3 regions of the Prescottella sp. R16 genome follow, and region 3 is predicted to be linked to each of the others. Evidence: riboswitches for the same ligand, from Rfam matches in the RefSeq annotation. Region 3 holds a riboswitch; each other region holds the start of a gene.

Region 1 (4,433 bases), 1.7 Mb from region 3:
CCGGATCCTGTTCGGTGCCGGGCAGTGGCCACGGCAACGCGGCCCGGTCGACCTTGCCGGATGTCCGGGTGGGGAGCTCGTCGACCAGCGCGAGCCGCGGCACCAGGGCCGCGGGCAGTTGCTCGGCCAACAGCGCCCGGGCGGTGTCGAGGTCGAAGTCCGGATCGGTGCTCGCCAGATAGCCGACGAGGATCGCGGTGCCGGCCGGCGTCCTGCGGACCGCGGCCGCCGCCCCGGCCACCCCGGGCAGGTTCTGCAGCGCGTTGTCGACCTCACCGAGTTCGATGCGCCGGCCACCGATCTTCACCTGGTCGTCGGCGCGGCCCTGGAACAGCAGCCCGGCGGTGTCGAGGCGCACCAGGTCGCCGCTGAGGTACGCGCGGTCCCAGCCGAGAGTCGGCATGGGCGCATACTTTTCGGCGTCCTTCGCCGGATCCAGATACCGGGCCAACCCCACCCCTCCGATGACGAGTTCGCCGACCTCGCCCTCGGCGACCGGCTCGCCGGACGCATCGACCACCGCGAGATCCCAGCCGTCGAGCGGCAGTCCGATCCGTACCGGACCGGTGCCGTCCATCAACGACCCGCACGCGACGACCGTCGCCTCGGTGGGTCCGTACGTGTTCCACACCTCGCGGCCCGGTACCGCGAGCCGCTCGGCCAGCTCCGGTGGGCACGCCTCGCCACCGAAGATCAACAGCCGCACCGCTTCCAGTGCCTCGGCCGGCCACATCGCCGCCAGTGTCGGGACCGTCGAGACGACCGTGACGTCCCGCGACACCAGCCACGGACCCAGATCCATACCGCTGCGCACCAGCGACCGCGGCGCCGGCACCAGTGTCGCCCCGTGCCGCCACGCCAGCCACATCTCCTCACACGACGCGTCGAACGCCACCGACAAACCCGCCAACACCCGGTCACCCGGACGGAGTGGGCTGTCCGGCAAGAACATCCGGGCCTCGGCGTCGACGAACGCCGCGGCGTTGCGGTGCGTGACCGCGACCCCCTTCGGGGTGCCGGTCGAGCCCGACGTGAAGATGATCCAGGCGTCGTCGTCGAGACCCGGGCGACGGACACCGGGGGAGTCGGCGCGGGCCGCCGCCGTGCCCGCCGCGATGCCGTCGCCGGTGACGATCGCCGCCACCCGAGCCTCCCCGAACACGAGCTCGGCGCGCTCGTCCGGATCGTCGGCGTCGACCGGCACGTACGCCGCACCCGCCGCCAGCACCGACAGGATCGCGACGTACAGCTCGCGCGACCCCGACGGCATCCGCACCCCGACCCGGTCGCCTGCGCCGACCCCGGCCGATGCGAGACGCTCTGCACCGGAAGCGATCTCGTCGAGCAGTTCGCGGTAGGTGAGCGGTGCGTGGCCGTCGTCGACCGCGACCGCGTCGGGATGTGCGGCCGCCGTCGCCTCGAGGACGTCGACGAGCGTGCGCGGCGCGGGCGCGTGCGAGGACCGGAGGAACACGTCGGGAATCGCCGAACGTCGGCCCGTGTCGGAATCGGATCGAAGGGGCACGGCTGAAGTCCTGTCCTGCTCGTCTGTGCCGAGGCGGCTGTCTCAGCAGTTGTCCCACCTCCGGATGACCGTTCGGTGAACGGATCCGGCACCAGTATCGCGTTTGACAGTTGCCGAACCGTTCTGCCATCCTCGTCGCCAGGTCACGAGTACCAGCGTCAAGCCCCGGCTAGCTGGTCGGCAACCCTCCAACCGCGGTGGGGTGCTCCGGGTGACGACCAGGTCATGGTCCACAAGGACATGGCAAGCGCGGACTCCGATGGCGTCTCCAGCCGACGGGTCCCAGGACTCGAAGGATGTTGTGATGACCGCTGTACCCACCGCCACCTGCGCCGGCCCCCTCGCTCGCGTCTCCGGCTGTGACACGCAGGTTCCGCTCGTCGGCGGCGGCAGCTGTACGTACGCGAACTTCGACTACGCGGCCAGCGCCCCCGCGCTCGCGCAGGTCACCGACCGCCTCCAGGAGCTGCTGCCGTTCTACGCCAGCGTCCACCGTGGCGCCGGCTATGCCTCCCGGGTGAGCACCGACGCCTACGAGAGCGCCCGCGGATCCGTCGAACGTTTCGTCGGCACCGACACCGACCAGGTGGTCGTCTTCACCCGTAACACCACCGACTCGCTCAACCTGCTCGCCACGTGCGTGCCCGGCGACGTCGTCGTCCTCGACATCGAGCACCACGCAAACCTGTTGCCGTGGAAGAACTCCCGCATCGTCGAGGCCGCGGACACGGTCGTCGACACCGTCGCGCGGATCGAAAACGAACTGGCCGCCGCCCCCGCCGCCCTGCTGGCCGTCACCGGCGCGTCGAACGTCACCGGTGAGGTCCTGCCGATCGCGGAACTCACCGAGATCGCGCACCGCCACGGTGCCCGCATCCTCGTCGACGGCGCCCAGCTCACCCCGCACCGTCGCGTGCACCTCGCCGAGACCGGCGTCGACTACCTGGCCTTCTCCGGGCACAAGCTGTACGCGCCGTTCGGTGCCGGTGTCCTCGTCGGCCGCCGCGACTGGCTCGACGCCGCCGAGCCCTACCTCGCCGGCGGTGGCGCGGTACGCGAAGTGACCCTCGACGAGACCGTGTGGGCGCAGGCTCCGGCCCGGCACGAGGCCGGCAGCCCCAACGTCCTCGGGGTGGCCGCCCTCGCCGCCGCCTGCGACGCCCTCGCCGCCCTGGACTTCGAGCAGGTCGTCGAGCACGAGCGCGTGCTGGCGTCCCGCCTCGCCGACGGACTCGCCGAGATCGACGGTGTCCACCTGCTGCGCCTGTGGGCGGACGCCCCCGACACCGTCGGCATCGTCACGTTCACCATCGACGGCCACGAGCCCGGGCAGATCGCCGCCTACCTGTCCGCCGAACACGGCATCGGCGTCCGCGACGGCCGCTTCTGCGCCCACCCCGTCCTGAACCGCATCGGTCTCGCCGGCGGCGCCGTCCGCGCCAGCCTCGGCCTCGGTACCGGCTCCGAGGACGTCGAACGGTTGATCGCCGCCGTTCGGCAGCTCGCCGACGGCCGCGCCACCTGGAACTACGGCAAGACCGATGGACTGTGGAACCCGGTCCCCGAGACCCGCGGCTTCTCCACCGGCACCGCGGGCGCCGCCGAGTGCGTCTGACCTCGTAGTACTACCGGTCGAGAGGAGTCGGCCGGTGGTAGCAGCCCTCGTGGTAGAGCAGCGGCGCCGACGCGGCCTCGTCGTCGTTGTCGTTGTGCAGGCGGGTGATCAGACCGATCACCAGCGTGTGATCGCCCGCGGGAATCAACTGCTGCACCGTGGTGCGCATCCAGATCGGCGTGCCGTGCAGTACCGGCTCACCCGTCTCGAGCCGCGCCCACAGCGACTCGTCACTGAACCGTTCCGCAGCCGTGCGGGCGAACCGCTGTGCGAGATGCTGCTGATGCTCCCCGAGCAGATGCACCACGATCGAATCGGCGGCGTGCAGCGCGTCGGCACTCGACGAGCTCAGTGCGATGTTGAACGAGATCAACGGCGGATTCATCGACAGCGACGCGAACGACGTCGCGGTGAAGCCGACCGGCCCGTTCGGCGAATCCAGCGTGACGATCGTGACCCCGGCCGGATGGCGGCGCATTGCCGCCTTGTACTCGTCGTTGCCGATCCCGGCCTCGGTGGGGACGACGGTGAGGTCGGGCGTGTTCTCGACAGGCTGTGACAAGACAATTCTCCGATTCGAACCAGGACGATTGTCCGCCACTATAGGAGCGGGTCCTCCGGGCGACCAGGATTGTGCTCACTGAGCGGACGCGGCCGCCCCCATGTCGACGGCCAGCCCCGCGGTGACCCGCAGCAACTCGGGGAACGTCGTGCGGAAGACGGTCTCCGGGTGTCCCGCCGACGCCCACAGTTCTGCATACCCGGCCAGTGCCTCGTCGAGATACGTCGGCAGATTGGTGGGATGCCCCAGCGGTGCGACCGCGTCGACCGGCTGCCCTGTCACCTCCGCCGTGACGTCGTCGGACGCCGGCACCAGCGTGCCCTCCAAACGCTCGCCCGTCGCGGCCACGTCCACGACCCGTGCCCCCGACACCAGCAGCAGCACCGGTTCGTCGTCGAGCAGGAACACCCGCGCTGCGACGACGGAGCCCGCGTCCACACCCAGTGCGGCCGCGACCTCCGTCGCGTCGTGCGCGACCGGACGACTGACGATCACCCCGTGGTGACCGCGCGCGATCAACGTGTCGGCGACGTACGCCGCACTGGGATGCAGCAGCCTGGGCATGCACTCAGAGTAGGACTACTTCGCGGCGGCGACAGGCGTATCGGTGCGCGACTTCCGGACCCGTAGCCCCGTGAACCCGAGCAGCAGCACGGCGCCGACCGCCGTGTAGAGCGCCAGTGCCAGCGCCGGCTGGCCGAGGCCGACGTTGTGGAAGTACACGATCGACC
Region 2 (4,433 bases), 1.2 Mb from region 3:
GACATCCACGCCTTCGGACAGGCAGCGGGCGTTGGTGAGGATCCGGCACTCCCCCTCCGGGACCGGCGCCTTGAGCCAGGAGAGTTCGGCGTTGCGTTGCAGGGCGTTGTAGGTGCCGTCGACGTGGTGCACCGAACACGCCAGATCCCGGTTCGTCGCCGCGATGTCGTGGCCGTCGTTCTCGCTCTCGTCCAACAGATCCCGGTATGCGTCGACGACCGCGGGAAACACCTCGGCGACCTGCTTGGAGGCGGCGATGTCCTTCGCGAACACCACCGCCCGCCGCATCGGCGGCTCCCCCGGCGCGAACCCGGTGCCGTCCGGGGTCCGCCCGGCCCGCTTCGCCAGACCGTTCCAGCAGCCGACGATCTTCGACGCATCGTCGAGTTTCAGCTCGGAGAACTCGCCGGCGAGCTGCTGCTGCAACGGGGAGGCGACGAGGTCCTCGTCGACGGTCAGCACGATCACCTTGTAGTCCGTCAACAAGCCCCGCTCGACCGCGTCCCCGAACGACAGCCGGTGGAACTCCGGCCCGAACTTCGTCTCGTCATCCATCGACGCCAGCTCGGCCGAATGCTCGGCCGCCTGGTCCTTGACCTTCTCGTCGAACAGACGCGGCGTCGCCGTCATATACAGCCGGCGTGCCGCCTCGAGGAAGTCCCCGTCGTGCACGCGGACGAAGTTCGACTCGTCCTCACCTGCCAAGGTGACGCCGGTGGTGCGGTGGGCTTCGTCGCAGATCACCAGATCGAACCCGTCCACCCCACCCTGCGCCTGGGCGGCCGCGACCACCGGCAGGGACTGGTAGGTGGTGAACACCACCGTCAACCCCTTCGCCCGCTTGCGGTGCCCCATCTCCGCGGCGAGGGTGGCCGGGTCGGTGGTGACCGGAATCGCGACATCCACCGCGCCGATGTCCTCGGCGGCCCGGGAGACCTTCGTGTCCGAGCAGACGGCGAACGCCCGCAGATCCAACAGGGTCTGGGCGGTCCACTCCCGCAACGTCTGCGACAGCAGCGAGATCGACGGCACCGCGAACAAGATCTTCGCCGACCCACCCTGCTCGGCGGCGGTACGTTCCGCGATCTTCAACGCGGTGAACGTTTTGCCGGTGCCGCACGCCATGATCAGCTTGCCGCGGTCGTGACCGGCATCAAACCCGGTGAACACCGCATCGATCGCGTCCTGCTGATGCGGGCGCGGATCGTGCCGCTTCGCCTCCGACAACGTGACCGTAAGTTCGCCCTTCGGCCACGCCACATCCCAGTCGATCGGGGACTCGGCGATCTCCGCCAACCCGATCCGCTGCACCGGCGTGTGCTGATCCTCGAGCGCCGCCTCCGCGTTCTTTCCCCATCGATCGGTGGTCGAGATGATCAGCCGGTTCGTGAACGGCTTCTTCCCCGACGCCGTGAAGAACGAATCGATATCCGCCTTGGCGAGGGTGTGGGTCGGCTCGTAGAACTTGCACTGAATCGCCGTGAATGCACCCGTGTCCCGCTCCCGCGCCACAAGGTCAATCCCGGTGTCCGGCTTGCCATCACGGCCCGGCCAGTCCGTCCACCGCCACACCTGCTCGTACTGCTGCGACAGCAACGGATCGAGCTGGAAGTAGCGGACCATCAACTGCTCGAACTGGGTACCCCGCTCAGAGTTCGACGGCGCCTCACGAAACGCCTCGATCACCTCGTGAACAGAACCCATGACCAACCCGCCCCTTCGCAGACCCGACAACACTCAGCTGGATATCTTGCCCTGGTCTGCGGCCGGTCGGGTACAGACCTGGCCACGGAACCGCTGCCCACCGAAATTGTCGGTGCCTCGCAGTATCGTGTCTGCACTTCACGAGATGCGGCCGCCAAGCCCCGACTGGGTCGCACACCAACCCCATGCTCATGGGTGGTTCGGGTGACGAAGTGGTCCGTGTCGACCGATGCGGGCAGGAGCGTCCCCGAGGGGACCCCGACGGAGGGAATCCGCCATGACCGAACCCATCACTTCCGAGTCCGGTAACGAGTCGCAGATCACTGTGTGCAGGATCGGCAGCTCCGCACCCGACTGCGGATCGTACGGTGCAGGCCATCACGTCCACTGGATCCAGGCACGCAAAGCGTTCGAATCCGAGACGGAAATCGAGGTCACCGCTGTCGTGGACAGTGACGGCCTCATCCGAGCCACCGTCGGCGACGAAGTCACATGGTTCCGCAACCACGATCCGGACGGGGTCGCCGCCACACTCCTCGGCGCCGACAGCCGCGTCGTACTACGAGGATTCAACGTACTGCAGATCCACACCCCCGCGGGCCGAGCGCTCTACAGCATCGAAGAATCGGATCAGTGGCAGCCGTGCCGGCCCCGGCTTTGACACACCAATGATCCGACACTGCAGTGTCGGCCGGTCGATGTACTGTCCAGCCGACTGTGAAGAATCGCACACCATAGGGGAAGTATTGAGTAACAACAAGTCCGGCCCCTGGAGCCGCAACAAGAGCACAGTCGACCCCGGAGAGTTCTCGCCCGGGGACTTGATCCGTATCCGCGGGATCGGATGGCGGACGCTCGTCGTGGGATCGCCGCAGCAGTACAGCGATCCGTCCGGTTCACTCTTCCACGTCGTCGAGGTCGTACACGGCAATCAGCAACCCACCCGAATCGTCATCGACTGCGATACCCCGGTGCAACGAGTCTCGTTCGATGCCGGCCGGTACGAGTTCGAGGTCGAAACGCCGCGAGACGATCGCCGGTCGATCGGCGCCTGGTCGAACGGACTCCGATCCGGAGAAGTGTTGTGGCGTGAATCCGACGGGACCATCCTGAACCTATCGCCGCGTAGTCCACACGATCCGCTGCGACAGTTGCTGATATCGCGAGCCGAGGAATCGTGTCCGATCCTGCGGGTCCCGGATCCTTCCACTCACTGGGCACCCGATCCTGCGGACCTCATTCCAGGTGACCTGATCGTTGCGCGCGGGGCACGGGTCGTCGTCGGAGATCCGCAGCCTCACACAGACCCGGACGGGCAGCAGTTCTGGACAGTTGCCACCGAAAGCGATCGCGGGAGGCCCGAAAAAGTGATCCTCGACGCGAATACGCATTGGGGCCGGAAGGAGTTCGATCCCGGCCGGTATCGATTCGAGGTGTCGTCCCGCGGCGAAGGGCTACGGGAAGTGCGGGCGACAACCGGGGCCAGCCCCGGGGCCACCGTAGGAAGGGCAACCTGGTGGTCCGGTGACGGTGTGATCCGCCGGATCGAACCGGCCAATCCGCTACATCCATTGCATCGATTGCTGACGGAATGGGTGGCGGCACGTCCACGACTCACCGGGGATACCGATCCCGATTATCTCGGTCTCGGCACCGTCGTGATCAGCGACGGACAACAAATGGTCGTCACCGGCGATCAACTTCGCCGCAGTACCGACCGTCGACGGGAACCGGGTGTCGTCGTCTACCCCGTGATACTCACCGATACCGGGGAGCTGTCGACGATGACGTTCGACCTGACTCTCCCGGTGACACGGGAGTCGTTCGACCCGAGCGGCATTCGTATCGAGGTCTCCGACGAGAACGGCAACGACCGCACTGTCGCAGCCTTCGCTCGGACCGGAGCGGCACTCGGCACGGTGACGTGGTGGGAAGCGAACAGTTCGGTGGCACACATCGCGCCCGAACACCCCCGGCATCCGGTGCATCGGATGCTGTTCGATCAAGCGAAGCAATTGTGTCCGACGCTGTGGGGTCCGATGCCGACGATGCCCACACGCCGCAATCCGGTCGAGCAGATCGCGGCACGTGAGGTATTCGTGTCGTCGGACGATGCCGGCCCTGCCGTTCTCAGCGCTCACTACATGACCAAGAACATCCTCGACGCCCCGTGGAATCTGCCTGCCCCGGACCTCGCCGCTTTACGGGCCGCATGGCAACGAAGAGGTACCGGGCTGTACGTCGTGGTCTCGTTCAGTGATGAATCCGGCACGGACGTCTACACGCCGCTGGCCTGGAGTACGTCTGAGAACACCCTGCATCTGCCCGACATCTCGTACAGCGGGGAGTTGGGACGTCATCTGGATCTGGTCCGCCAGGCAGCTGCACGCCCTGTTTCATACCTCTGGGATTGACCCACAGTCGGTTGCGTCGCCCCCCCTACGTCGCCGACACCACTCCCGTGGCCAGCAACCCGAGGACGACGACGCCGAGGATCACACGGTAGCCGACGAACCAGTACATGGAGTGGTCGACGACGAAGCGGAGGAGCCAGGCGATGGAGGCGTAGCCGATGGCGAACGCGATGAGCGTGGCGACGAGCAACTGCGGGCCGGAGGCGTTGAGTCCTTCGCCGGCGGGTTCGAAGGCGTCGGGGAGGCTGAACAGGCCGGACGCGACGACGGCGGGGATGGCGAGGAGGAACGAATAGCGTGCGGCCGCTTCACGGG
Region 3 (4,433 bases):
GAGGAGGCGACCATGTCGTCGATGAGGCGGTGCTCGTAGGTGAGGCCCGCGGCGTCGAACTCGGCCTTGAACTCGTCCTCGTAGATCCGCTGGAACTCGTCCTTGAACATGCCGTCGTAGGCCTTGAGGATCGTGTTCTTGGTCGACAGGTAGACCGGGTAGTTCTGCTGCAGGCCGTAGGACAGCGAGGCCCGCGCGAAGTCCTGGATGGACTTCTTGAAGTTGTACATGCCCATGACGACGCCGCCGTCCTCGGGCATCTTCACGACCTCGTGCTGGATCGGCTCGGAGCCGTCCTCGGGGGTGAAGGTGAGGGTGACGGTGCCGGCCTGGTGGACCTTGAAGTCGGTGGCGCGGTACTGGTCGCCGAACGCGTGACGGCCGACGATGACCGGCTTGGTCCAGCCCGGGACCAGACGCGGGACGTTGGAGATCAGGATCGGCGCACGGAAGATGGTGCCGCCCAGGATGTTACGGATGGTGCCGTTCGGGGAACGCCACATCTTCTTGAGGCCGAACTCCTCGACGCGAGCCTCGTCCGGCGTGATGGTCGCGCACTTGACGCCGACGCCGTGCTTCTTGATGGCGTTCGCCGAGTCGATGGTGACCTGGTCGTCGGTGGCATCGCGGTGCTCGATGCCCAGGTCGTAGTACTCGAGATCCACATCGATGTAGGGGTGGATCAGCTTGTCTTTGATGAACTGCCAGATGATGCGGGTCATCTCGTCGCCGTCGAGTTCGACGACCTTGCCTTCGACCTTGATCTTGGACATGGGGGCTTCGCGTCCTCCTAGGAAGTGTCCCTGGCGCCGCTACCTGGGCGCCAGGTCCCCTGGGTATCGGGGGTGCGCAGACCACTTTGTGGGTGAGTCCGCCAACGGTTCGATTATCCAACGTATCGGTTCGGGCCTCCCGTCACGGAACCGACCCAAACATGACGAGCGTACTGCTATTCGTTCGGATGGCAACCACCGGGCGGGAAACCTCACACCCTACTCGTGGGTAACCAAAGTTTCAGTGCGTGGCCGGACCCAACGCAGATAGGCGAGGGCGAGCAGGGTGAGCCAGCCGGCGCCGACGACGAACGCGACACGGGTGTCGACGTCGAAGGCCAGGAGGGCGATGACGAAGACGAGGAACCCGATGGCGGCGAGCTGCCCGTACGGCCACAGCGGCACCGGGAACTTCAGAGCTTTCACCTCGTCGGCGGTCATGGCCTTCCGGGCACGGTACTGCGACAGCAGGATCATCAGCCACACGAACACGGTCGCGAACGTGGCGATGGACGCGATGACGAGGAACACCCGCTCGGGAATGAGGTAGTTGAGCAGGACGCCGACGAGCAGCGTGACCACCATGATGACGACGGTCATCCACGGCACCCCGGCGCGGGAGACGCGGCGCATGACGGCGGGCGCCTGACCGCGCTGCGCCATGCCGTACATCATGCGTCCGGCACCGAACACGTCGCTGTTGATCGCGGACAGGGCGGCGGTGATGACGACGATGTTGAGGACCGTCGCGGCCGGGCCGAGGCCGAGCCCGGAGAAGATCTCGACGAACGGGCTGCCCTGCGCATCGACGGACTGCCACGGGTTGATCGCCATGATGACCGCGAGGGTGAGCACGTAGAACAGGATGATGCGCACCGGCACGGTGTTGATGGCCTTGGGGATGGTGCGTTCGGGGTCCTCGGCCTCGCCGGCGGTGATACCGATGATCTCGGTGCCGCCGAACGCGAACATGACGATCGCGAAGCATGCGAGGAAACCGCCGAAGCCGGTCGCGAAGAAGCCGCCGTCGGCCCACAGGTTGGAGACGCCGGCGGACGTGTCGTGGATGCCGAACCCGAAGATCAGGACGGCGATGCCGCCGACGATCATCGCGACGATGGCGGTGATCTTGACGAGGGTGAACCAGAATTCGACCTCACCGAACACCTTGACGCTGAGCAGGTTGAGGGCGCCGATGAAGAAGACGACCGCGAGCACCCAGATCCAGCGGGGTACGTCGGGGAACCAGAACCCCATGTAGACGCCGAACGCGGTGACGTCGGCCAGGCACACGACGATCATCTCGAACGTGTACGTCCAGCCGGTGGCGAATCCGGCGAACGGGCCGAGGTGTTTGCTCGCGTACTCGCCGAACGACCCCGACACCGGGTTGCTCACCGCCATCTCGCCGAGCGCCCGCAGCACGAGGTAGATGACGGCGCCGCCGATCAGGTACGCCAGCAGTACCGAGGGGCCGGCCTTCTCGATCGCCTCCGCCGAGCCGTAGAACAGTCCGGTGCCGATCGCGGACCCGAGCGCGATGAAGCGGATGTGGCGCGCCGTGAGTCCGCGGTGCAGCGGTGCGGCGGTGTCTTTCACGATCGAACTCCCGGTCGACAAGGGGGCGGTGTCGACAGCAAGAGTATTTCGGTGCGCCACATCACAGCAGGTCGCTATGTCCGTGATGCGTTTCCTGCCGCCCTCCTTCCAACCGCGCGGTCGATACCGCTACTATCGGCGGTCAGGTCAAGAGTGTCAGCGTCAAGCCCCGGCTCGCTGGCCGGCAACCCTCCAACCGCGGTGGGGTGCCCCGGGTGATGACCAGGTTTCCCGACGCGAGTCGGGTGACAAGCGCGGGTCCGCTGGGACGGACCCACTGACCGGGCCATGCCCCACCGGAGGTTCTCATGATGTGTTGTTGTCGTAGGTAGCCCAGTCATCCCGGCGCGCGACAATCGCCGTCGGCTCTCCCCTACTCCCGAATCCGGAGCAGACGACTCATGACCGATATCACGGACACCTGGAGCTTCGAGACGAAGCAGGTCCACGCCGGCCAGTTGCCCGACGGCACCACCAACGCGCGGGCGCTGCCGATCTACCAGACCACGTCGTACACGTTCGACAGCACCGATCATGCGGCCGCACTGTTCGGTCTGGCCGAGCCCGGCAACATCTACACCCGCATCATGAACCCGACGCAGGACGCCGTCGAGCAGCGGATCGCCGCACTCGAGGGTGGCGTGGCGGCCCTGCTGCTCGCGTCCGGTCAGGCCGCGGAGACGTTCGCGATCCTCAACCTCGCAGGAGCCGGCGACCACATCGTGGCCAGCCCGCGCGTCTACGGCGGCACCTACAACCTGTTCCACTACACGCTGCGCCGGCTGGGTATCGACGTGTCGTTCGTCGACGATCCGGACGACATCGAGCAGTGGCGGGCCGCGATCCGACCGAACACGAAGGCGTTCTACGGCGAGTCCGTCTCGAATCCGCGCAACGACATCTTCGACATCCCGGGGGTGTCGAAGGTCGCGCACGAGAACGGTCTCCCGCTGATCATCGACAACACCGTCGCGAGCCCGTACCTGATCCGGCCGCTCGAGCACGGCGCCGACATCGTCGTCCATTCGGCGACCAAGTACCTCGGCGGGCACGGCACCTCGATCGCCGGTGTGATCGTCGACGGCGGCACGTTCGACTGGACCCAGGGCCGGCACGACGTGTTCACCACCCCGGATCCGAGCTACAACGGTGTCGTCTACGCCGATCTGGGTGCGCCGGCGTTCGCACTCAAGGCGCGGGTGCAACTGCTGCGCGACCTGGGCTCCGCCGTCTCCCCGTTCAACGCGTTCCTCATCGCGCAGGGCATCGAGACGCTGAGCCTGCGGATGGAGCGGCACGTCGCGAACGCGAAGGCCGTCGCCGAGTTCCTCGAGGCGCACCCGGAGGTGGCGACGGTGTCGTACGCGGGTCTGCCGTCGTCGCCGTGGTACGAGCGGGGCAAGACGATCGCGCCGCGCGGCACGGGTGCCATCGTGACGTTCGAACTGAAGGGCGGCGTCGACGCGGGCAAGAAGTTCGTCGACGCGCTGACGTTGCACAGCCACGTCGCGAACATCGGTGACGTGCGCTCGCTGGTGATCCATCCCGCGTCGACGACGCATTCGCAGCTGACCCCGCAGGAGCAGCTCGCCGCCGGTGTCACGCCGGGCCTGGTGCGCCTGGCCGTCGGCATCGAGGGCATCGCCGACATCATCGCCGACCTCGAGACCGGATTCGCGGCGGCGGCATCTTGACGGTCAGTTCGGTTCGCCATGCCCGTCCGGCGGGGTTCCCCCCGCCGGACGGGCAATTGGGCTTCGTCGACATCGGCTCGGTCGAACTCGAGAACGGTGCGGTGCTGCCCGACGTCACCCTGGCCGTACAGCGGTGGGGCGAGCTGTCCCCGAACCGCGACAACGTGGTGCTCGTCGAACACGCCCTGACCGGCGACTCGCACGTGACCGGGCCCGCCGACGACGATCATCCCTCCCCCGGCTGGTGGGACGGCATGATCGGCCCGGGCGCACCGGTCGACACGAACGAATGGTGTGTGCTGGCCACGAACGTGCTCGGCGGCTGCCGCGGCACCACCGGCCCCGGCTCGCTGACAGCCGACGGCTC

What was found. A riboswitch is a leader RNA that binds a small molecule or an ion and turns the genes downstream of it on or off. The one in region 3 is predicted to bind S-adenosylmethionine.
Region 1: another riboswitch for S-adenosylmethionine. It lies ahead of Q5696_RS02770 (aminotransferase class V-fold PLP-dependent enzyme); the one in region 3 lies ahead of Q5696_RS16080 (bifunctional o-acetylhomoserine/o-acetylserine sulfhydrylase).
Region 2: another riboswitch for S-adenosylmethionine. It lies ahead of Q5696_RS10395 (hypothetical protein); the one in region 3 lies ahead of Q5696_RS16080 (bifunctional o-acetylhomoserine/o-acetylserine sulfhydrylase).

Annotation. Positions count from the first base shown of each region.
Region 1 covers NZ_CP130943.1:602,055-606,487, forward strand. Annotated here, with positions in the region: gene Q5696_RS02765 (Pls/PosA family non-ribosomal peptide synthetase) at 1-1,525, opposite strand, end outside; SAM riboswitch class IV at 1,667-1,781, shown strand; gene Q5696_RS02770 (aminotransferase class V-fold PLP-dependent enzyme) at 1,830-3,140, shown strand; gene Q5696_RS02775 (flavin reductase family protein) at 3,151-3,618, opposite strand; gene Q5696_RS02780 (YbaK/EbsC family protein) at 3,778-4,266, opposite strand; gene Q5696_RS02785 (ABC-2 transporter permease) at 4,282-4,433, opposite strand, start outside.
Region 2 covers NZ_CP130943.1:2,198,618-2,203,050, reverse strand. Annotated here, with positions in the region: partial or broken gene Q5696_RS21460 (DEAD/DEAH box helicase) at 1-1,704, opposite strand, end outside; SAM riboswitch class IV at 1,841-1,952, shown strand; gene Q5696_RS10395 (hypothetical protein) at 1,982-2,365, shown strand; gene Q5696_RS10390 (hypothetical protein) at 2,451-4,118, shown strand; gene Q5696_RS10385 (undecaprenyl-diphosphate phosphatase) at 4,144-4,433, opposite strand, start outside.
Region 3 covers NZ_CP130943.1:3,427,005-3,431,437, forward strand. Annotated here, with positions in the region: gene Q5696_RS16070 (NADP-dependent isocitrate dehydrogenase) at 1-773, opposite strand, end outside; gene Q5696_RS16075 (amino acid permease) at 993-2,372, opposite strand; SAM riboswitch class IV at 2,518-2,633, shown strand; gene Q5696_RS16080 (bifunctional o-acetylhomoserine/o-acetylserine sulfhydrylase) at 2,774-4,066, shown strand; gene metX (homoserine O-acetyltransferase MetX) at 4,063-4,433, shown strand, end outside.